4 regions of the Viridibacillus sp. d25.2 genome follow, and region 1 is predicted to be linked to each of the others. Evidence: riboswitches for the same ligand, from Rfam matches in the RefSeq annotation. Region 1 holds a riboswitch; each other region holds the start of a gene.
The links. Region 1 has a riboswitch for cobalamin ahead of nikA (nickel ABC transporter substrate-binding protein). Riboswitches for the same ligand answer to the same signal wherever they lie in the genome.

Region 1 (5,700 bases):
TTTCCCTTGACGTAAACCTCTCACTCTTGCATATACAACAAATGGCTCATTTATATTTTCAAGCATACTTGCTCTAAGTAATCGTATATTTGTGCCAATATAGCCAAAAGCAAGCGTTACGGAAGGAAGCACTAAATGTGCTAGTGTCCCCCTCCCCAAAACAGGTAATAAATCTAACTTTACTGATAAAAAATAGATTAATAGAAAACCAAACCAAAATGTAGGCATAGAAACACTAACAAAAGCTATTATTCTGCTAAATTGATCTATCCATTTTCCTTTGTAGAGAGCCGATAGCATTCCTATTGGTAAGCTAATAACTACGATAAAGAAAAACGCAGCGAATGTTAGTTGAATTGTTGGAACTAAATGTAACATTATCTCTTCCCAAACCGTCTTCTTAGACACAAAAGACATCCCTAAATCCAGTTGAACTACATTTCCTAACCATTCTAGATACTGGATATATAAAGGTTTATTTAAACCTAGCTCAAGTCGAAGAGCAGCTACAGCCTCATCAGTAGGCGGAATATTCGATAACCTTAAATAAGCTACTGCTGGATCTCCAGGAATTAAGTGCAGTAAGATAAAAGTAATAATTGAGATACCTAATAATATTGGAACTAGACTTGCAAAACGCTTAACTATAAACCAACTCATGTAGTACTCCTTAAGTTGTCGTTATTAATAATCCTTGCTTCATTCAACATCTATTGTAGTTAAAGGTACCTCTGCTTCCTGAGGCAAAAAATCTAATCCTTTAATATTTTTATGATAAACCGCTACATTAGATTGATAAGATATCGGTAAGTACACGGCTTGCTCATGCAAAGTTGATAAAATATCGGTATACAACATTTTTCTTTCTTTTTCATCTGTAGTTAAAAGCACTTTCTTAATCTTCTCGTCTATTTCTTTCTTCTCTGGTAACCCCAATAAAGCAGTATAATCTGGACCACCATTTTCTGAATCTGTTGTAATTGAAGCTAAGTAAGAATGTGGATCAAAAGGTACGGCCCATGTTGATGTAAATAATACGTCGTAATTACCTTGGAATGCCGTTTTCCAGAAAGCATTCGTTTCCTGACTATTCAACTTAATATCAATTCCTAATTTTCTAAAATCGCCTTGTACAAATTCTGCGATCGACTTTTGGATATTATCTGTACTATTAAAAAGGAATTCTAGCTGTAGTTCTTTTCCGTCTTTTTCTCTAAACGGTTTACCCTCTATTTTTTTCCACCCTGCTTCATCTAATAACTGCTCTGCTTTTGCTGTGTCATGCTCATATGGATCTATGTCAATTTTTGTGTAATCCAATACAGGCGGGAACAATGTATCTGCTTTTTTTTCCAGACCATAAAAAATATTATCGATAACAGCCTGTTTATCAAATGCATAGTTAAGCGCTAAACGTACTTTATGGTCTTTAGTTGCCTCTTTATTTGTGTTAAAAAGCAGCGTTCTTGTAGCTGTAGGATCTGACAACTTAGTTTCATATTTCCCTGTATCCTTTAAAAATTGAAATGAATCTTGACTTATGACCCCATTACCAAAAATAAAATCAAGTTCATTTTTCTCAAATGCTAATACTCTAGATTCTCCGTCAGTAATGACTTTAACAACAACCTTATCTACTTTTGGTTTAGTACCCCAGTACTTTTCATTTCTATCGAATACTGCATATTCATTTTTCTTATATTCGCTAAGTACCCATGGGCCTGTACCAATTTGAGATTTAAGACCATCCTTAAATGTATCTTGGCTGTCAGGAAAAGCAGCTTCTCCAACAAATCTTAAAGGTCTTATGTATGTTAATTCTTGTAAAGTTGGATAATAAGAATTGTTCAAAGTAAGCTTAAAAGTGTATTCATCCACTACTGCTGTATCTTTGATTTGGTTAATTAACTCTACCCATTCATGTTGTTTATGATTATTTAAAATCGTATCAAAATTCTTCTTAACGATTGCCGCATTAAATTTCGAGCCATCAGAAAACGCTACATCTTTTCTCAGATGAAATACATATTCTTTGCCGTCTTTTGAAATATCCCAGCTCTTTGCTAACCAAGGTTGAATTTCCCCACCCTTCCCGTAATTCACAAGTGACTCATATACCATTGCCTGTGAAAAAAACTCATTTGGAAAATATGTATGTGGATTTAAATCGCCTATATCTCCGGTCATAGAAAATGTAACAACTTTCTCATTATCTTTAGGTGAAGTATTTTCTGAACCCTTAGGAGTATTGCTGCAACCCATTACGGACAATAATAATAGTACAAAGAAAAGGCTTAATAGTTTTGATCGTTTGAATAACATGTCTTTTCTCACCTTCAATTATAAAATTTTACTACGCATAAAATATTGGCATGCAAAAAAGCATTCCTAACCCGATAAAAAAGGTCAGCAATGCTTATAGTTTCAGAACAAATTTGTCTCCTAGCACTCTAACACCTCCCTATCTCCCGTAGGTTTATCAGCATTTTTAGAACAGGCAGGTCTTCTGACTTAGGTTCATCGCCTCCATGCGTCTTCCCGGATATTATCCAGTGACTAACTTGCATGAGACTCACCCTTACAGCGGCGGGACCATGTCGGATTTCCACCGACTTCCCTATTAAGTATTCGTTATAAACGAACACACCTATTCCAATACTATATGTAATTTTTTGTGCAAAATAAAAAAGTTTTCCTAATATAAAGTATATTCGTTATTACAACTTAAAGCTATATCAATTTTAAGTCTTAATTTTATTCAAAAGATTTACAACAAATTAGCACGTTTTGTTGCAGTTACACATACCGTTGCTGGCTGTAAATCCCCCTACTAAAAGATATCGATAAATAATTTAATAAAAATGCAATGAATTGTTATGTCAAATGAGATGGATATGTATATCTACAGTTTAACTTTAAAATTGAATATTTTGTTAATTCTTTCCCTATCTTACCGTTATCATGTAAATTTATGGTATTCTATATCGGAATAATAATTTATGGAGGCGGTATTATGTATTACAGTAATGGTAATTATGAAGCTTTCGCACGTCCTAAAAAACCTAAGGGTGTTGATGAGAAGTCAGCGTATCTTATTGGTTCGGGGCTAGCCTCACTTTCAGCCGCATGTTTTTTAATTCGTGATGGCCAAATGAAAGGAGAAAATATTCATATTCTCGAAGAGTTAGATATCTCAGGAGGTAGTCTTGATGGTATTCTAAATCCGACAAGAGGTTTTATTATTCGTGGTGGTCGAGAAATGGAAGATCATTTTGAATGCTTATGGGATTTATTTCGTTCAATCCCATCTTTAGAAATTGAAAATGCTTCTGTTTTAGATGAGTTTTATTGGTTAAATAAAGAAGATCCTAATTATTCTAAATGTAGATTGATTGAAAAAAGAGGAGAAAGACTTGAGGATGATGGAAAATTTACATTATCTGATAAATCATCTGAAGAAATGATTAAATTATTTTTTACTCCTGAAGAGAAATTAGAGGATAAAAAAATTACGGATGTTTTCTCTGAAGAATTCTTTGAATCGAATTTTTGGCTATATTGGTCCACGATGTTTGCTTTTGAAAAATGGCATTCTGCAATGGAAATGCGTCGTTACATTGTACGTTTTATTCATCATATTGGTGGATTACCTGATTTATCTGCTTTGAAATTTACAAAGTATAACCAGTATGAATCTTTAGTGCTTCCTATGATTAAATATTTAGAAAGCCATAATGTTGATTTCCAATTTAATACTGTTGTAGAGAATGTTTTAGTTGATAAAGTTGGAGACAAAAAGGTTGCTCATACTCTAGTGTTAAAACAAAATGGTGAGAAAAAGAATATTGAGCTAACAGAAAATGAATTAGTATTTGTTACAAATGGTAGTATTACGGAGAGTACAACATACGGCGATAATAATACGCCAGCCCCTATAAGTACTGATTTAGGTGGAAGCTGGTCACTTTGGAAAAACATCGCTTCTCAAGACTTTGAGTTTGGTAGACCAGAAAAGTTCTGCGATGATCTTCCAGAAGAAAGTTGGTTTGTTTCAGCAACACTAACTACATTGGATGCTAAAGTTTCTCCATATATTGAAAAGATAAGTAAAAGAGATCCATATGCTGGAAAGGTAGTTACTGGTGGTATTGTAACTGCTACAGATTCTAATTGGATGCTCAGCTATACGTTGAACCGACAACCTCATTTTAAAGATCAACCAAAAGACCAATTAGTAGTTTGGATTTATGGTTTACTATCTAATAAACCGGGTGATTTTATTAAAAAGAGTATTACTGAATGTTCTGGAAGTGAGATAGCACAAGAGTGGTTGTACCATATGGGTGTACCTGTAGACGAAATACCGGATTTAGCACAAAATTCTTGTAATACAATTCCTTGTTACATGCCTTATATAACATCTTACTTCATGCCTAGAGCAATGGGAGATCGTCCTTTAGTTGTCCCTAATGGATCTGTTAACTTAGCCTTCATGGGTAATTTTAGTGAAACAGAAAGAGATACTGTATTCACTACTGAATACTCAGTAAGAACAGCGATGGAAGCTGTTTATCAATTATTAGATATTGATCGAGGCGTTCCAGAAGTGTTTGCATCTACTTACGATATTCGTACTTTGTTATCTTCAACTGCTCGCTTACTTGATGGTAAAAAATTAACAGATGTAGATGCTCCATTTATCTTAAAACAAATAGGTAAATTTGGTATTCACAAAACGAAAGAAACAATAATCTATGATTTACTCAAAGAAAGTAAATTGATTTAACAAACTACCCATCAAGTATTGTGATAAATTGATAATTTCTAATAAAATTTAGATAAAAAACGGCTTGTTGATTACCACAGTAATCACAAGCCGTTTTTATTTACCAATTAACATACTCACCCCATTTATATAAAAAAGTTACCTAAGCAACCTTTGATTTTCAACTAAAGCACCCGTTCGTATTATAAGGTCAGCCAGAGAAATCTGGTTGACTATTTTTTATTCAATTTATAGATTGATAGTAGCCGGGGTAGAACGGAAGCACCCGTGGGACTTGATCCCGACAACTAAACTGTTCGCCCTCTACTTGTTAACACATGATTAGGCTGGTTGGGACATAGTGATCCCGTATAACAAGCGAAGATATGAATAACAAGCTAGATAGAGGTTACCGGTCAATACACTACATGAGGAGGAGATAAACTATGAATCCAGTAGTTGGTCTGGATGTCGCAAAAGGTGAAAGTCAGGTTCAAATGTTTTTGGATAAAAAAATGCCCTATAAAAGCAGTGTGAAGATTGAACATACGGTGGGAGGACTTGAAGAGTTACACTCTTATTTACTAGATTTAGAGCGTCAAACAGGGTTAAAACCACCTGTTGTATTGGAATCAACAGGTCACTATCATGCTCCAGTTGTACAATTTTTAGAAGCTAGAGAATATATTGTCATTATCGTCAATCCGCTCGTTTCATACCGAGCTAAAAGCTCTAGTTTACGAAAAACTAAAACAGATGTAATTGATGCCTATCACTTAGGCGAACTGTATTACAAAGAGGATTTAGAGCCTCAGAAAAAACGTGGTATTCGCCTTTTAAACCTTCGGCATCTGACAAGGCATCACGAAAATATGACGGGGATTATGGTTCAAACAAAGCTACAATTTCAAGCTGTATTAGATCAAGTTTTCCCT
Region 2 (5,700 bases), 120 kb from region 1:
GAAAGGAGTTCTTTGTGCAAGCACAAAGCCGATTCCGGACGCAATTATGCCGAGGCATAATTGATCTCTGAGTACTTTTTTATACTTCAACCTGTTGCAGGTGCTTTTAATTGCTATTACTGTGATACAACAATTATCACTCTCTTTGTACATATACCTTTTCTATTATCAATCTTTATAAAATCTTTATTTTTTTTTTACTTTCTTTTAAATTTTTTGTTTTAAAGTAATTTTATAAAGAAATGGAGGCTAGAAAATGAATTTTTTAAAGAGATTTAAGTATCTGTTTATAGCGTTTATCCCTATGTATATAGTTATTCTTTATTTTCAATCGAATAAAAGAAAGCTAGGTATTCAAGAAAAAAGTGTGGTCTTAATGTGATAAAAGCGGATGTTATATGGAAAGAAACCTTAAATAATTACAATTAAAAACCGCTATTTAATGTAATAACAACGGCATTTTTTCATTGCCACTTTGTAAATTTAAATTTATATATACTGCATATACAACCGATGGAGAGAGATAAATAATGAAACTATCAAGAAATACTAAAAAGAGAATATTTAAGATCGTACTATCATTAGGAATTCTTCTAACAACAGCATTTTTAGTGTACTTTTCAATAAGTAAATTCAATTCTACTTCTGCAAAAGCGGGAGTTAAAGAAAATAGTAAACGAGCTACGGAACAACTAAAAGAGAAAGAAAAAATAGAGCATGAAAAAAAGAAAAAACCTGATGGAAAGCCAGAAGGGAAAGTTGTGTATTTAACATTCGATGATGGGCCGAGTACATTGACAGGTCAATTTTTAGATGTATTAAAAGAGCAAAAAGTCAAAGCAACATTTTTTATGATAGGAAAAAACCTACAAAATGCGGGGTACCAAGAAAATGTTAAACGAGCGATAAAAGAAGGTCATTATATCGGTGGACATAGTATGACACATGATAGCAAGAGGTTATACACTGAAGGACAATTTGTACCAGAGATGAAAGAAGCATTAGAGCTTATCCGTAATATTACAGGCACAAATCCTACGTTGGTTCGTTCTCCATATGGTTCAGCACCGGGATTGGAAGACCAACAAATTCGGGACCAAATTGTAGAAGCTGGTATTAAAGTTTGGGATTGGACAATTGATTCTCGTGATTGGGAGCTAAAAGATAATCCTAATCAAATTGTAGAAAATATTAAAAAGGGAACAACAGATGACATAGAGGTCATTCTTGTACATGAAAAGCCACAAACATTACAAGCACTTCCGGAAATCATCAAATATTACAAAGAAAAGGGATATGAGTTTGGTGTTTATCAGGATGTTGACCATTTTCACCTGAATTTCCAAAAAGACGCACGCTTGTAGGCTGACAATAATACAGAAGCTCTGTGCTAACAGGAATCTCTTTTTATTTGAAGAAGAGAAGTCATAACAAATAGTAATGTAAAACCGACTGAAGGGGTATCAGTAATTAAAGAAAAAGAGAATAATCAAATGATAAACGATTACGAGTTAATATCCCCCACAAATATGATTATTAGTAACAATCTTTGATACGGACAAGAGGTGGCATGGATGAGAGGAACATTAATAATAATTGGAGTATTTATTTTGGTTTTAATAGTTTGGATATATCTTGTAAAATACGCATATGACCAACGTAAACCAATACATGAATTGCAATATCTAATACGACAAATACATACAACCGTGGTTTATAGCAAAAATTAAAAGGACTAGAGCTATTAAAACATGTTGCTAATTTTTCGGTTGGTATCTGGAAATAAGGGAGTTCAATGGACAGAGAAACAGATAGACAGATAGACTATAACAAGGGAAAAGAAAACAAATTTATTACAATGCTCTCCAAAGAAATTCTAGGAGGGCATTTTCATTTCAAACTAATAGTACTTTCATTTTTTTTTTGAAAATAAATATTTTTGATATACTATTCCGGTGTTGAAAAATGCGAAAAATCCACCAATAACCAAAATTGTATTGCCCCAATCTAATTCACCTTTATAATTTTTAAAAATTATAAAAATTAAGATTCCAAACATTATTGATAGAAAAATAGAAAATAATAGATTCGTTTTTATTGAATTAAAAATTGTACTCACACCTTTCAGTAAACTAATAATAAAAAAATGTTAACAAACTTTATGTAAAAATTAGTCGGTTTTTTGTTATTAAGTTTACCGGAAATTAGGCGTAAGTGAAAAGCTTTCTGCATTTTTTGAAATTCCTGTAGAGGTCTTATGGCAAAATGGTCGCCTGTTATTATCGAAGTAGAATTAAATTTATCTTAAAATCAAAATAAAACGAGCTAAGTTTGATATAAGGACAGCAGCTCGTTTTTTGATAATGAATAACAATTACTTAGATTGCTTCTCCAATAACATAATAATCTTATCCAATTTTTCATTTAGTTCTGTGTATTCATTCTTTGGGGTTGGAGTTGTATTAATAATGATCCTTCTCACAAACAGCATGAAAGAAATCGTACCTAATAATATTAAAGCTAAGCAAATAAATAAAAGTACTGAACTGTCCATCTAATCTCTCCTTTATTTATAAATTTGTATTTTTAAAAAATAGATATATTCACTAATAATAGCATGTATTTGAATATACTGTTATTTGTTGAGTGATAGAATCACATATATATACTATTTTTTGACACAGAAAAATGCATTTTAATATTTTAAAATGTAGATATTTGATGTATGGTGAAATAAATGTCAAATATTAATCAAAATTAGATAGATTAATTTTAAATATTATGATAAGTTTGTATTAAGTGAATATTTTATGCCAGAATTAGATGTAATTACATACATAAAAGGGAATTCGGTGAAGTACCGAAGCTGTATCCGCAACTGTAAATGCTGATGAAATAAGGGAATACCACTGTTTTAAACGGGAAGGGCCTTAAAGTAAACTGATGCAAAAGCCAGGAGACCTATCTAATTCAAAGTGTATATCTACTCTTCGGAATAAAGTGAGATTACGGCAAAACAATCTATATTGGACAATTCTATTGTTTTATATTTCTTTGTATTTATGCTATTTCTCTATGGAGAAATAGCTTTTTTTTTTGTTAAGAACTTATAAATTACATGAATTAAACATAAGTGAAAGTTATTTAGTTTATTAGCATAAAAAAGCCGATTTCCGAATGCTACAAAACCTAATAAAATTGGAGGGATTCAAATGTTAAAACGTTCATTAAGTAGGATGCTAGCTTTTGTAATGCTATTATCATTACTAACACCGTTTGCAGCTCAAGCTGAAAATAATACGGTAGTAAACAATGAAGTAAATGTAACTCAAACAACATCGTCACAAGCAATCAAAGAAAAACTAGTAAACTCACTAGAGAAAGCAAAGCAATATTATATCACTAACAAACAAACTATTAGTTCTAGAGTAATTGGCTCACATAGTGGCTACTGGTCATTATCTGCTATGTATGCATTAGGAATGGATATTAAAAATTACAAATGGGCAGAGGGCTCAGAAGTTACAAGTGATAAATCATATTGGATGAAAACAAAAGCAACTGCTTCAAGTACATCTAATGAAGATGCAGGTACAATTATCGGTGCCTATATTCTAGGGTTGGATCCAACAAACCTAGGGCAACGTAATATTGTTGAGGATTTACAAAACAAACAAAAAGTAGATGGTAGCTTCTTTACAGCCTATGGTGAATCTTGGGCATCTATTGCACTAGGATTAGCAAAAGGAACTTATGACAAAGAGAAACATCTATCAGTTATTTTAAAGAAACAAAATGCTTCAGGTTTATTTTCTGGATTCGGTTCATCCGATGATCTTGATGTAACAGGGTGGAATATAACTGCTTTAACGCTTATTAATGATATAGAAGATAAGAATTTAACAGTTGAAGAAGCAATTACTAAAGCGGTAAATGGTCTCCATGCAAAATATCAAAAAGAAGGTTTTGTTAATAATGCGAACTCAATGGCTAGTATTATTATGGGACTTGCTACAGCTGGTGAAGATTTAACAACTGATAAATGGAGCTATGAAAAAGACGGTAAAAAAGTTAATATTCTAGAGCAAATGATTGATCAGTATCAACTATCAGATGGTTCATTTAAGTGGATGGCAAATGATACAAAATCGAATTTGATGGCGACTGAACAGGTTATCATCGCTCTAGCCGATGCTCTAAATGGCAAATCAACATTTGCTCGATTAGCTGCAGGTGAAACTCCTGATCCAAGTGTACCAGAAGAAAAACCAGAACCTGATAATGTAGGGCCTTCTGAACTTACAGTAGGTACAATTTCAAACAAAACAACTTCAGTAACAGGAACGACAGAAGCAAATGCAACTGTCTCAATATACTATGGCAATAGACTACTTACATCTACAAAGGCCAACGGGAATGGAGTATTCACACTAAAGATTCCTGCACAAAAGGCGAATGTCAAATTAGTGGTAAAGACTACTGATGAAGCTGGCAATGAGGGTATTTCAAAAACAATTACTGTATTAGATAAAATAGGCCCAACAAAACTTACAGTCGGATCAATTTCAAACAAAACAACAACTGTAAAAGGGATTACAGAAGCGAAAGCAATAGTTTCTATTTATAATGGCTCAAAACTACTTAAATCAACAAAAGCTAGTAGCAAAGGCAACTATACACTGAAATTTTCAAAACAAAAAGCTAATGTAAAATTAGTTGTAAAAACTCTAGATACAGAAGGCAATAAAGGCATATCAAAAACAGTTACTGTTAAAGACAAAATTGCGCCGAAAAAACCAAAAGTATCTAAAATTACATCGAAAACTACAAAAGTAACTGGTAAAACTGAGGCAAGAGCGACCATTACAATTTACAATAGTAAACATAAAAAAATTGGTACTGCTAAAGCAACAGACAAAGGTAATTTCAGTGTGAAAATCAAAAAACAAAAAGCTAAATCAACAGTATCTATTTATGCTAAAGATCAAGTAGGAAATAGAAGCAGCAAATTAAGTATAAAAGTGAAGTAATATTTAAATGAAAAAGCTTCGGATTCGTTAAGAATCTGAAGCTTTTTAACTTTATAGAAAAACATTTTTTAAGGTATTAGTCTATATGAATTAAACTATCACCAACAAGAGGTTAATTATAAATTATTTACAACTCCTGAAATTGTCTGCTTTTCTTCTTTCAATAGAAAATCAATCCCAGCCATTTCCACACCGTTTATAACGATTGCTATTCGATGTTTACCGGCATAGTGTTTTCTAGTAGATAGCTGTTTAAAGGAATGACTTCTAGTATAAGTATATTCGCCATGTAGATACGTATTTTCAGTTATCTTAAAGAGCTTTCTACGTGTTATGCCATTAGCTTTCATAAAGTCGATACCGTACTCTATTCGAAGTTTTGTGGCATCTGTTGTCGGATTAGCAAAGGTAAATGTAAATGTAAATGCATCTCCTATCGCTATTTGATCTGTTGAGAGATTAAAATCTTTTAATTCAACAGTAGGGGCATGATGGAACCCGAATAAGGCAAGTGTGGTTGGATCTGCTTGTCTAAGGAGTGTTCTACAGGCATGTTTGATGATCCAATCGGTTTTAGAATTTTGTCCCATCCAACTTTTGCCAAGAGATTTCACTAATTCAGGATGATCTTTTGTTATATCATTTAAATTATTTGCAACACTTTTTCGGA
Region 3 (5,700 bases), 1.2 Mb from region 1:
CTGGATCTGGGCGCTAATGATTACATGACAAAACCTTTTGAAATTGATGAATTACTAGCGAGAATTCGCGCTGCCCTTCGCTTTAAACCACAACAACAGGAATTTACGGAAGAGCAGGATGAATTTTTCCACGAGTATAAAGACTTATCTATACATGAACAGACACGTGAAGTTAAAAGAAATGGTCGTTCTATTGATTTAACTCCTAGAGAATATGAATTGTTACTTTATTTAATCAAGAATCCAAAACAAGTCCTTTCACGTGAGCAAATCTTAGATGCTGTATGGGGTTATGATTATTATGGGGATACCAATGTCGTAGATGTTTATATACGCTACTTACGGCAGAAGGTCGATAAAGCTAGTAAACATGCTCTTATTCAAACAGTCCGTGGTGTGGGTTATGTACTAAAGGAGCAGGTGAATGAAGCTTAAGACGAAAATTCATGTTTTCTCGTCTCTTGTAATGTTGATTATTCTTGTGCTTACGATGATCGGAATTTATTTCTTATATGAAAAAATGGCCTATGACACAGAGTACAACCAACTATTATCTGAGTCAAAAGAGCTTGTAACTTCTATTAGTCAGACAAGTAAAGTAAATGACCCAGCTACGATATTACGTGCCTATATTCCTCCAAGGGGGGCTGTAAGAGCTGTTGGTTTAAATGGTAAATCACTCATTACTGTACAATCTACCGAAGGTATGAAGGATTATCATCCCAATATTGATGAGTATAAAAGATACTCAGTGGAAAAATACGAAGGTATACCAGTATTATCAATGAGTATGCCCGCAATTTGGGTTGACGGTTCGGTGGTGCATATTCAGATGCTACAATCCATGAAGGATGTAGCACGAAATCTAGAATTGTTACGGCTTGTATTACTTGGTGTAACAATTTTAGCGACAATTCCCATTGTACTATCAAGTATGACGCTAGGGCGTATTGTTACTAAACCAATTAATCGGCTGATTGCTACAATGCAGGAAAGCCAAAAGTCAGGAACTTTTGAAAAGATAAATGTAGAAAATGACGGCCGAGATGAAATGGCTGAAATGAGTCGTACCTTTAATGAGATGATGTTTCAGTTGGAGCAAAACTATCGTAAACAAGAGCATTTCGTATCGAACGCCTCTCATGAATTAAAAACACCTTTAACTGTAGTTGAAAGCTATGCGCGTCTATTAAAACGTCGTGGTTTTGATAATAGAGAAGTGGCAAATGAAGCTGTACAAGCAATTTTAAGTGAGTCCATTCGCATGAATGAAATGATAAAACAAATGCTGGAATTAGCTAAAAATAGGGAGAATATCCCGCTAACAACTGCAGCAGTTGATATTTATAAAGTGTTAGATGATACACTACATCAAATGCATCAAGCATATGGGAGAGAATTTAACTTATTAGGAAATGGTCCAGCGATTACGAAAACTGATGAGCAAAAGTTAAAACAGTTATTTTTTATATTCTTAGAAAATGCGCGCCATTATAGTGAAAGTGAAATCAATGTAAGCGTAGCAAAAGAAGGAGCGCAATTTGTTGTCCGTATTCAAGATTTCGGCCAAGGCATTGCTAAAGAGAACATTCCTCATTTATTTGATCGTTTTTATCGAGTTAGTGAAGACCGTAATCGCAAAACAGGTGGTACTGGTTTAGGACTAGCAATTGCACATGAAATTGCTGAGCGTTTAGCTATCAACATCACAGTATTAAGTACACTAGGTGAAGGAACTACAATCGTCTTGCAATTTGAAAATAGTAATGAGGAGGAACAATGATATGCGTATCCGCGAAAAACTATCAATATTATTCATTGTGACACTCATCATTATTGCGACGATTCTTAGTATCATGATCTGGAACAAACTAACGAAAGAAACACCTCTTACAACAGAAGAAATTCATAATAATATTGAAATGATGTATGGTGGGGAAATTATCTCGTTCCTTAGTATAAACAATCAATATCGAGTGAAGCTTCAAAGAAATAACAAGCTTTATCAACTTAATGTTGATGCAGATTCGGGTAAAATTCTGCAGATGACTCAAAATAAATCGGATCATAAAGTAGATTCAAACTATATACCAGAAACTGAAATACGAAAAATTATAAAAGAACAATATAACGGGAATATAAAAAAAATCTCACTCAATACAAATAGGGAAGAACCCGTTTACCAAATAGAGATAGTAAATGATAAAGAGCATATTAACTTATTAATAGATGCGATTAACGGGGAAGTTTTATCAGAAATTCAAGGAGATACAGAGCACGATTCTTCACTCTTAACTAAAGAAGAAGCGATTACTATTGCTAAGAAAAAACTAAAAGGGACTGTCGATGAAGTTTCTTTTTACGATACGAGTGATGGTGGATATTATATAGTGGAGATTGAAGGGAACGACAAAGATGCAGAATTTCAAATTCATGCCGTTTCTGGAAAAGTGATTTCGACTACGTGGGATTAATAATTTCTCATCAAATTCTAATCTTTTTCTCCTTATTCTTTCATTTTCATTGTGTAAAGTATAAGTATCAAGGAGGAGGCAATTAATTATGAAAAAAATGATTACGGTATTAGCAATTACAGGTTCACTTGCAGTATCTGGAGTAGTTGCGGCAGCAGGAATTCAAGCTAACTCAGGTAAAATTTTATCTTCAGAAGAAATCTCGAAAAAAGCACTTAGCTACGTAAAAGGTACAGTTTACAAAGTTGAATTGGATAAAGAAAAAGGTACTCAAGTATATGAAATCGATGTACAGGGTAAAAACAATAAAGAATATGAACTAAAGTTAGATGCAAAAACTGGAGAATTACTAGAAAAGAAAATGGAAATCTCAAAAGTATCTAATACAGTAAATGAGAAACAGGTAATTGGATTAGCAAAAGCGAAAGAAATAGCATTGAAATCGGTTAAAGGCTCTGTCAAAAAAGCGAAATTAGATAGAGAAGATGGTATTTACGAAATCGAAATCATTAGAGCAGGATATGAATACGAATTTGATATCAATGCGTACTCAGGCAAAATTGTGAAAAAAGAAAAAGAGAAGATTTCGAAAAAAGTAGTAGCTGGCAAAGTAATTGGTTTAGAAAAAGCAAAACAAATAGCTCTAAATAATGTTGGCGGTACTGTACAAAAAGCCAAATTAGATAAAAGTGATGGCGTATACGAAATCGAAATTATTAATGGTACAACAGAATATGAATTTGAAATCGATGCAAAAACAGGGAGTATTATTAAGAAGGAATCAGAAGTAGCAGACGATGTAATCACAACTACTAAACCAAGCACTGGCAATACGACAAAACCTTCAACAACTAGCAACGTAATTGGTATTGCAAAAGCGAAAGAAATTGCTTTACAAAGTGTTGATGGTACTGTGAAAAAAGCAAAATATGATCAAGAAGACGGCGTATATGAATTTGAAATTCTAACAAATGAATATGAATATGAAATCGATGTAGATGCAGTAACTGGAAAAGCTACGGTTACAGATAAAGAAAGAATTACAAAAGCACCAAATACAACATCATCTTTCATCGGGGAGCAAAAAGCTTCCCAAATTGCTTTAACAAAAGCAAAAGGTACAATTACTAAAATAGAATTAGATGAAGAAGATGGCGTTTATGAAATTGAAGTAAAAGATGGTATGTATGAATACGAATTAGAAATTGATGCTATGACTGGTGCCATTCTAGACTTCGAAAAAGATTACGAAGACGATTAATTTCTTTGAAAATAGAACTTCGGCTACCCAAAAAACGATTTTGGGTAGCTTTTTAATATTCTATTATATAAAAACAATTCCTTTTTCCTGCTTTGTAAAATCAAAATAGTTTATATAGGAAATTTTAAAACATTTTTTGTAGGTCTTTTGCTTTCATTTACTTTAATTAAGATTTTCTACTTGTATGATAGGAACACAATATGTTAGATTAGATTAATCGATAGAACACAAGATATAGTATGTGAGCGAAAAAAGGTACCATATACGGTTTAAAAGGGAATTCGGTATAGAAACCGAAGCTGTCCCCGCAACTGTGAATGCGGACGACTGTTAATTAACCACTGAGCAATGCTTGGGAAGGATGACAGTCGGATGATGCATGAGCCAGTAGACCTGCCTTTTTCGCATGACGACACTTTCTTCGGGGGTTGAGAAGTGGAAGCGAGAGACTTTGCATTGAACAAATTACTTTTGATTTCAAAAGTACTTTTTTGTTGTGATTTCAACTGTTTCCAATTTTAAAACTTAGAGCGATGGCTCTGCCGAAGAAGGCAGATTCATCGCTTTTTATATTTGTAAAAAAGGAGACGACAAAATGGTCCAATTAATGACATATGAAAGAGCAACATTATTATCTCGCTTAGAGGAAGAGTTCGGAAGAGAAGAAATCAGTTTGTTAATTCGAAAAGCTGAACGTTGGGAAGAAAAGAATCCAGAAGGTACTGATGCTGAATGGACAAAGGCGATGAGCCTAGAAGCATTAAGTTATTTAGATGAAGAGGATACTTATTGGACTTTCGTTGCAGCTCGTTTATTATTAGCGGGCGTTTATAGAGAAGCGTCTGTGGTACGTCAGCTAGAAGTTGGACAAGTATACACAGCATTTGCTAAACAAGTTGAAAAGCTTGTTGAAAAAGGTTTATATGATCCAACTTTAACGGATTCATATACAAAACAGGAGCTTGATGAGATCGGCTTAATGCTTGAACCTAAACGAGATGAAATTTTTACATATATCGGCTTAAAAACGTTGTTAGACCGTTATGTAACATGTGACTATAACAAAACACCAATTGAATTGCCACAAGAGCGTTGGATGATTATTGCAATGACACTTATGCAAAATGAAAAAACAGATCGTCTAGCAAAAATTAAAGAATCTTATTGGGCGATGAGTAATTTATATATGACAACTGCAACGCCTACATTATCAAATGCTGGTAAAACACATGGTCAATTATCAAGTTGCTTTATCGATACAGTTGATGATAGTTTACAAAGTATTTATGATTCAAACACTGATGTTGCGACACTTTCGAAATTTGGCGGTGGTATCGGTGTTTATATGGGGAAAGTACGTAGCCGTGGCTCATCTATTCGTGGCTTCAAAGGTGCATCAAGCGGAGTTGTTCCTTGGATTAAACAATTAAATAATACAGCAGTATCAGTAGATCAACTAGGTCAACGTCAAGGTGCGATTGCGATTTACCTGGATATTTGGCATAAAGATATTTTCCCATTCCTTGATTTGAAATTAAATAACGGGGATGAGCGTATGCGCGCACATGATATTTTCACAGGTGTTAGCTTACCAGATATCTTCATGGAAGCTGTTGAAGCACGTGAAGATTGGCATTTATTTGACCCTCATGAAATCCGTGAAGTAATGGGCTTTAATCTAGAAGATTATTATGACGAAAAACGCGGACAAGGATCATTCCGTGAAAAATATGAATCTTGCTTAGCGAACCCAAAATTAACACGTGAAGCAGTACCAGCAATTGATATTATGAAACGCATTATGCGTAGTCAGTTAGAAACTGGCGTGCCATTTATGTTCTATCGTGATGAAGTAAATCGTAAAAACCCAAATAAGCATGAAGGCATGATCTACTCAAGTAATCTTTGTACAGAAATTTTCCAAAATATGAGCGCAACTCAGTTCGAGTCAATTACATTAGAGGA
Region 4 (5,700 bases), 630 kb from region 1:
TGAGTAGATAAATCAAACTTCCCACTAGGAAAGACCAAACGAGCGTATTTAATTTCATCGCATTTAGAAAACTAGACACTTCGAGAAAACCATTCTCCCCTGCCTTCTGGGTAATCTTCTTATCCTCAGTTATTTCAACTACTACCGATTCTTTTGACACTGTAATAGCTGGCATCTTGTATTCATATACTTCTAGTTTCTCATCTTGATTTGTGAATTGAATATTCTTTTCGTATCCTGCTATATTAAATGCAGTTGTAGTGGCGATAAATCCGCAAACGACTACTAAAAAATACATAACCATTTCTAAATAGAACGATCTTTTACTTCTTTCCTCAGTATTAATAACTTTTAATAAATAGATCACACTAGTTACAAAAGAAATCGATAATACTGCACTTGAGAATGCAACGGTAATGACATGGATTGTTAGCCATTTACTTTGAAGTGCTGGAATCAATGGCGTTACTTCCTTCGAAAATGCATTAGCATAACCAAGAATCAATAAAGAAATGGGTAATGCAAAAAGACCAATGACGATTTGGTGATAAATATAGTACATAATTAAAAATGCAGCGACTAGCATAATACCAAAGAAAGTCATGAACTCATACATATTCCCAACTGGAGCATGTCCAATTGCATACCATCTCAAAACAAAATATGTAACTTGTAAAATAAAGCCGATCCATGTCATGGATAAACCAATAATAGAAAATATCCTTTTATTTGACTTAACAGATAGACCTAAAGGAATAATCGCTATTAAATATGTAAGAAATGAGATATACAAAGCGGTACTACTAGTTTCAATTAATGATTGCATTGTTATTTAACCCCTCCTAATTACTTGAATATTTGTTGCCAATAGTCCGACATACGCCGCACAAAGAACAACATGAATAATTATCCTATATAAACACACTTTTTACAGTATATACTAACAAAAAAGACTGACAATTTTATGTCAGTCTTTAAAAATCTATTTTTGGGAGTATATAAATCACTTTATAGTCTCTGTACAAGGGCTTATATCAATTATGCCTCGGCATAATTGCGTCCTGAATCGGCTTTGTGCTTGCAAAAAAGAACTCCTTTCCGATTCCTTGACATCCGCCGGAGGCTTTAACTTCTTTCAGTGGGCGGTTTGGACCCCCACTGAAAAGTAGCTTAAATCCGCATTCATCTCACCACCTATAGAGGTGGGAGACTTCTGCTGAAAGAAGTTAAATTGAATACTATTATTTACAACTCTATTTCTCAAATTTCTCGGGATATAACCCTTCAGCAACTGTTTTTAAGGCAAGCGGCGCACGAATACCTTCTGCTCCTGCTGAAAGAGGAAGTACAATAAATTTCTTGTTTTTAATAGCAGGTAAATCTGCTAATTCTTTTTTATTTAGTAAGAACTTTTTCTTTTGTTCTACTGTAATATCACCATAATCGATGATGATAATAGCTTCAGGATTACGATTAACTATTTCTTCCCAGCTTACTTCAGGCCATCCACCTTTAGTATCATTAAAAATATTGTTACCACCAGCCATTGTAACTAAGTTAACTAGATAGTTATCTTTTGCTGCTGCCATAGGGACTTCTTCTCCACTATCATATACTAATACATTTACCGGCTCTTCAACTTGTCCAACTTTCGCAATTGTCTCTTCAATATCTTGTTTTATTTGGTTAATGAGTTCGGTTGCTCTGTGTTCTAAATGAAAGATACGCCCAATGTTTTCAATATCTTTATACATATCTTCAAGTGTTGGCGTAGTCGACATACTAGATGATTCTTGGATATATGTATTAACACCTGTTTTTTGTAACTCTTCAACAGTTCCTAATGATTGTTCTGTGAATGCACTTCTCCAGCCTGCATAAGCAAAGTCAGGCTCTACTCCAAAGAACACTTCTTTGGATGGGTATTCCTTCGCAAGCACTGGAATGTCCTCATAAGCTTCCTTAAACTCTGGTAAAATTTCGTCGTCTAAATAAGCTGTACCTACCATTGAATCTTGTAATCCTAAAGCAAGCATAATTTCCGTTGCATGCTGATTAAGCGTAACCGCACGTTTTGGAGCTTCTGTATAGGTAAACTTATGATCCATATTCGTGATAATTAATTCCCTGTTTTCACTTACATTCTTCTGTTTGATATCTTCCCTTTTAGAAGATTTCTCCGAGTTACTACACGCAGCCAACATTATTACTAGTAAACTAATAATGATCCATAATTTTCTATACCTAGTCATATTATTCTCCTCAAATCTATGTTGTTTTTAAATATGGTTTAAAAAAATGATATGTGTTTTATGTGTAATAGGATGAATCATTATTTCTGTTTCAACACCAAACACTTCTCGAATTAGCACAGTCGTTAATACGGTTTCAGGAGTTCCTGAACTGACAACCTTTCCATTTTGAATTACATATAAATAATCACAAAACATAGCTGCTAAGTTTAAATCGTGTATGGCAGCAAATATAGTAACATCCAGTTTTTTAACGAGGTCCAACAATTGCAGTTGGTGATGTATGTCTAAATGATTGGTAGGCTCATCCAAAACAATCAAGTTTGCTTCTTGAGCAAGAGCCCTTGCAATAAGAACTCGCTGCTTCTCTCCTCCTGATAAGCTCATGAAGCTTCTTTCTTTCAAGGTATTCATTCCAACACGTCTTAAAGAGGTTTCGACAATCATACGGTCTTCTTGGGTATCAGTCTGAAAGAGCCGCTTATGAGGATGGCGCCCCATCCAAACCATTTCTTGTACGCTAAAATCGAAGGTCAAAGAAGTTTCTTGACTAACAACTGACATTTCTTTCGCTGTTTGTTTTGGTGAAAGTTCGTATAAATTTTGTTCATCTAAATGAACTAATCCGGAATGAGGTTTTAATATTCGACAAGCTGTTTTTAAGAGAGTTGATTTCCCACTGCCATTTGGTCCAATAAGCCCTACAAATTGCTTCGCTTTAATTTGAATGGAAATATCCTCGATTATCATTGTATCTTGTATTGAATACGCAACATCCTTCAAAGTTAATCTCATTTAGTTCTACCTCCAAACGAATATGAGCTCCGACGTAAAAGCCAGATAAAGAATGGCCCACCGCATAATGCAGTAACAACTCCTATTGGAAGCTCTTGAGGAGCAAGTAACATTCGAGCACATACATCAGACCAAATGACAAGAATCATTCCTATTAAAATACTGAATGGTAATACTCGTTTATGATCCGTTCCAATGAGTAAACGTACAACATGGGGAACAACCAATCCAATAAATCCTATAGAACCACTTACAGCTACAACAGTACCAGTAAGAAGTGACGACACAATTATTAGTATTTTTCGAAAAGAGTCAATATTTACGCCAAGTGTTGCGGCTGCTTCTTCTCCCATTAATAAAATATTTAATGAGTGGGCATTGAACAGCAGATAAATTGTACCAACAAATACGACAACTGTTGGAATCATTATATACTCCCATTTGGCTCCTGCTAAACTACCCATCATCCAAAACATTGCACCGCGAATTCCGGATTCTTTTGGAGCGAGCGTAACAATGAAATTCGTTACAGCCGACATAATCATCGAAATAGCCACACCTGCTAGTAAGAGTCTAGTCGTTTCAATTCTCCCGCCTACTTGAGCTAAAAAATATACGGCTACCATTGCGATAATAGCACCAGTAAATGCACCTAAAGATAGCGCGTATTGACCAAAAACTGGTAGCGTCCCAAATAGGATAACGAGCGTTGCCGCAACTGATGAACCAGAAGATATGCCAAGAATATAAGGATCTGCAAGTGAATTCCGTACTAAAGCTTGAATAACTACACCAACTACAGATAATCCAGCGCCTACTATAGCACCAAGTAAGACTCGAGGTAAACGAATGTCCCAAATAATTCTTTCTTGTGCTTGGGTCCATTTTACATCTATGTAATCACCGAAAATAGGAAGGTGAGATAGAGCGATTTTCCAAACAGTTATAGGTGACATCTTAACTGGTCCTAGAGTCAGGGCAAATGTAACAGATAATACAAGGGCACAAAAAAGCAGAAGTAACAACAATAGAAAACGACGCTTTGCCTTTCTCTCATTCAACTGCTCGTCCGTAATATTATCTTTATTTCCTTTTTTCAACGAGTGAACTGGCAATACTTGTTCCAATAAAAAAATCCTCCTCCAAAAAATACAAAAAAGCCCTATTCCTTGTGACAAAGAATAGGACTACGAGTATCGGTTTAAAGACATAGCAGTAGTACAATAAATTAGTCTTTTAATCTCTCGAACACCTCTCCTCTCAGCGAAGGTAATTTGGTGGAACACACTAGGTAGGTCTCCTGGCTTCCATATCATCATCTTCTTTCGTCTTCCCTGATTGATACAATCAAGTGACATCATGAAAGAGAACTCCTTGGTTACAGTGGCGCGACCACTCGGGATTTACACCCGATTCCCTGTTACCCTTTGCTTACACAAAGGCACCCAGTGGCATAATTATTAAATTTGCAACTCAAATATTATGGTAGTATAGTTAGAATATTTTTACAAGTAAAATATTATTCTGTTTTTTTAACATATTAAATTGTATATAAAAGTATTTGATAGAATTATATAAATTCTAGCTAATCTGAAGAAATATTCAAATAACTAAAAGTCTGGTCATAAACATAGGTACTACTTTCAATTTCATCAAACGTATAAAATAAAACAATTGAGGAGAAAAGGGGCACGAATTCCTTATGAATGAACTAATAGTAAACATTAAAGAATTAGCAATATTACTATTGTTCCTATCAACAATCGCTTACTCTAGACAACTAAAGAAGACTAGGTGGGAAAGAAAGCTTACTTTCTACGAGATAATAATGTATATAATAGCTACAATTGCCATTCTTCTTTATGGATTTAGTTTTTTTCTATATTTGCTTGGTACAACAGATTAAAGAAACTTAATACAATTAGTGAGAGTATACAATGCTACTTTAAATACATATTTCAGTAAAATGATTAACAAGCTAAACAGGCGTTTATTCATTTATCTATGAATGTATAAACGCCTTCTCTTTATTCAGTTTGATTGTTTTCTAATTTCACTTCGACAGGTAATTGAAGTGCTTGTGTGTTTTTAGTAAAAAAAAGGTTTACTCCATTATCTATTTGAATATAATCTTGTATTCTTACATTCTTGTTTATTTTTATAGATTCATCTGAAAGTGATATCCCCCATATGATACTCTCACCATTTTCTAATTCATGATAAATCCACTCTATTGGATCACCCTCGTGGTCCTTCCACTTCCAAACTTCATAATTCATGCTTCCGTTATAATGAAGTACTCCATCTTCAAAGTAAAAGATACTAATTGTTTTGAGTTGTGAATCCGAATAAAAAAAAGTCTTCCCATTTTTGATTTTCAGAGATTGGATTAGCTCACCGCTTTCTATCTTCGTATCAAGTGCTTCAGAAATCTTTTGTGCATAGTAGGTATTATCAAAATTAATAGTAGGTTTTATTGATAATGTTGGTAATAACAGTATGACAATTAGCAAAAAAAGAAGAATAATCGTTTTCTTAATCATAATTTTATATCACCTCTTTACACTTCTAATAATGCACGGGTTAAAAAATTTTATAAAATGAATGCTATGTTTAAATTTATCTAAATAAAGCACAACTTATGCATTGTCAT

Region 2: linked by a shared signal. The riboswitch ahead of ACZLO7_RS14620 (Ig-like domain-containing protein) and the one ahead of nikA (nickel ABC transporter substrate-binding protein) in region 1 are both predicted to bind cobalamin.
Region 3: linked by a shared signal. The riboswitch ahead of ACZLO7_RS20790 (ribonucleoside-diphosphate reductase subunit alpha) and the one ahead of nikA (nickel ABC transporter substrate-binding protein) in region 1 are both predicted to bind cobalamin.
Region 4: linked by a shared signal. The riboswitch ahead of ACZLO7_RS12325 (FecCD family ABC transporter permease) and the one ahead of nikA (nickel ABC transporter substrate-binding protein) in region 1 are both predicted to bind cobalamin.

What each region holds. Positions count from the first base shown of each region.
Region 1 is NZ_CM196652.1:3,082,125-3,087,824, forward strand. It holds gene nikB (nickel ABC transporter permease) at 1-660, opposite strand, end outside; gene nikA (nickel ABC transporter substrate-binding protein) at 700-2,322, opposite strand; cobalamin riboswitch at 2,480-2,666, opposite strand; gene ACZLO7_RS15190 (oleate hydratase) at 3,014-4,786, shown strand; gene ACZLO7_RS15195 (IS110 family RNA-guided transposase) at 5,212-5,700, shown strand, end outside.
Region 2 is NZ_CM196652.1:2,966,914-2,972,613, reverse strand. It holds gene ACZLO7_RS14630 (polysaccharide deacetylase family protein) at 531-1,364, shown strand; gene ACZLO7_RS14625 (DUF4083 family protein) at 2,375-2,554, opposite strand; cobalamin riboswitch at 2,805-2,983, shown strand; gene ACZLO7_RS14620 (Ig-like domain-containing protein) at 3,213-5,030, shown strand; gene ACZLO7_RS14615 (DNA alkylation repair protein) at 5,147-5,700, opposite strand, start outside.
Region 3 is NZ_CM196652.1:4,252,050-4,257,749, reverse strand. It holds gene ACZLO7_RS20810 (response regulator transcription factor) at 1-435, shown strand, start outside; gene ACZLO7_RS20805 (sensor histidine kinase) at 425-1,783, shown strand; gene ACZLO7_RS20800 (PepSY domain-containing protein) at 1,785-2,474, shown strand; gene ACZLO7_RS20795 (PepSY domain-containing protein) at 2,563-3,735, shown strand; cobalamin riboswitch at 3,972-4,150, shown strand; gene ACZLO7_RS20790 (ribonucleoside-diphosphate reductase subunit alpha) at 4,307-5,700, shown strand, end outside.
Region 4 is NZ_CM196652.1:2,454,629-2,460,328, reverse strand. It holds gene ccsB (c-type cytochrome biogenesis protein CcsB) at 1-826, opposite strand, end outside; gene ACZLO7_RS12335 (ABC transporter substrate-binding protein) at 1,254-2,252, opposite strand; gene ACZLO7_RS12330 (ABC transporter ATP-binding protein) at 2,280-3,047, opposite strand; gene ACZLO7_RS12325 (FecCD family ABC transporter permease) at 3,044-4,123, opposite strand; cobalamin riboswitch at 4,321-4,511, opposite strand; gene ACZLO7_RS12320 (hypothetical protein) at 4,750-4,953, shown strand; gene ACZLO7_RS12315 (hypothetical protein) at 5,075-5,590, opposite strand.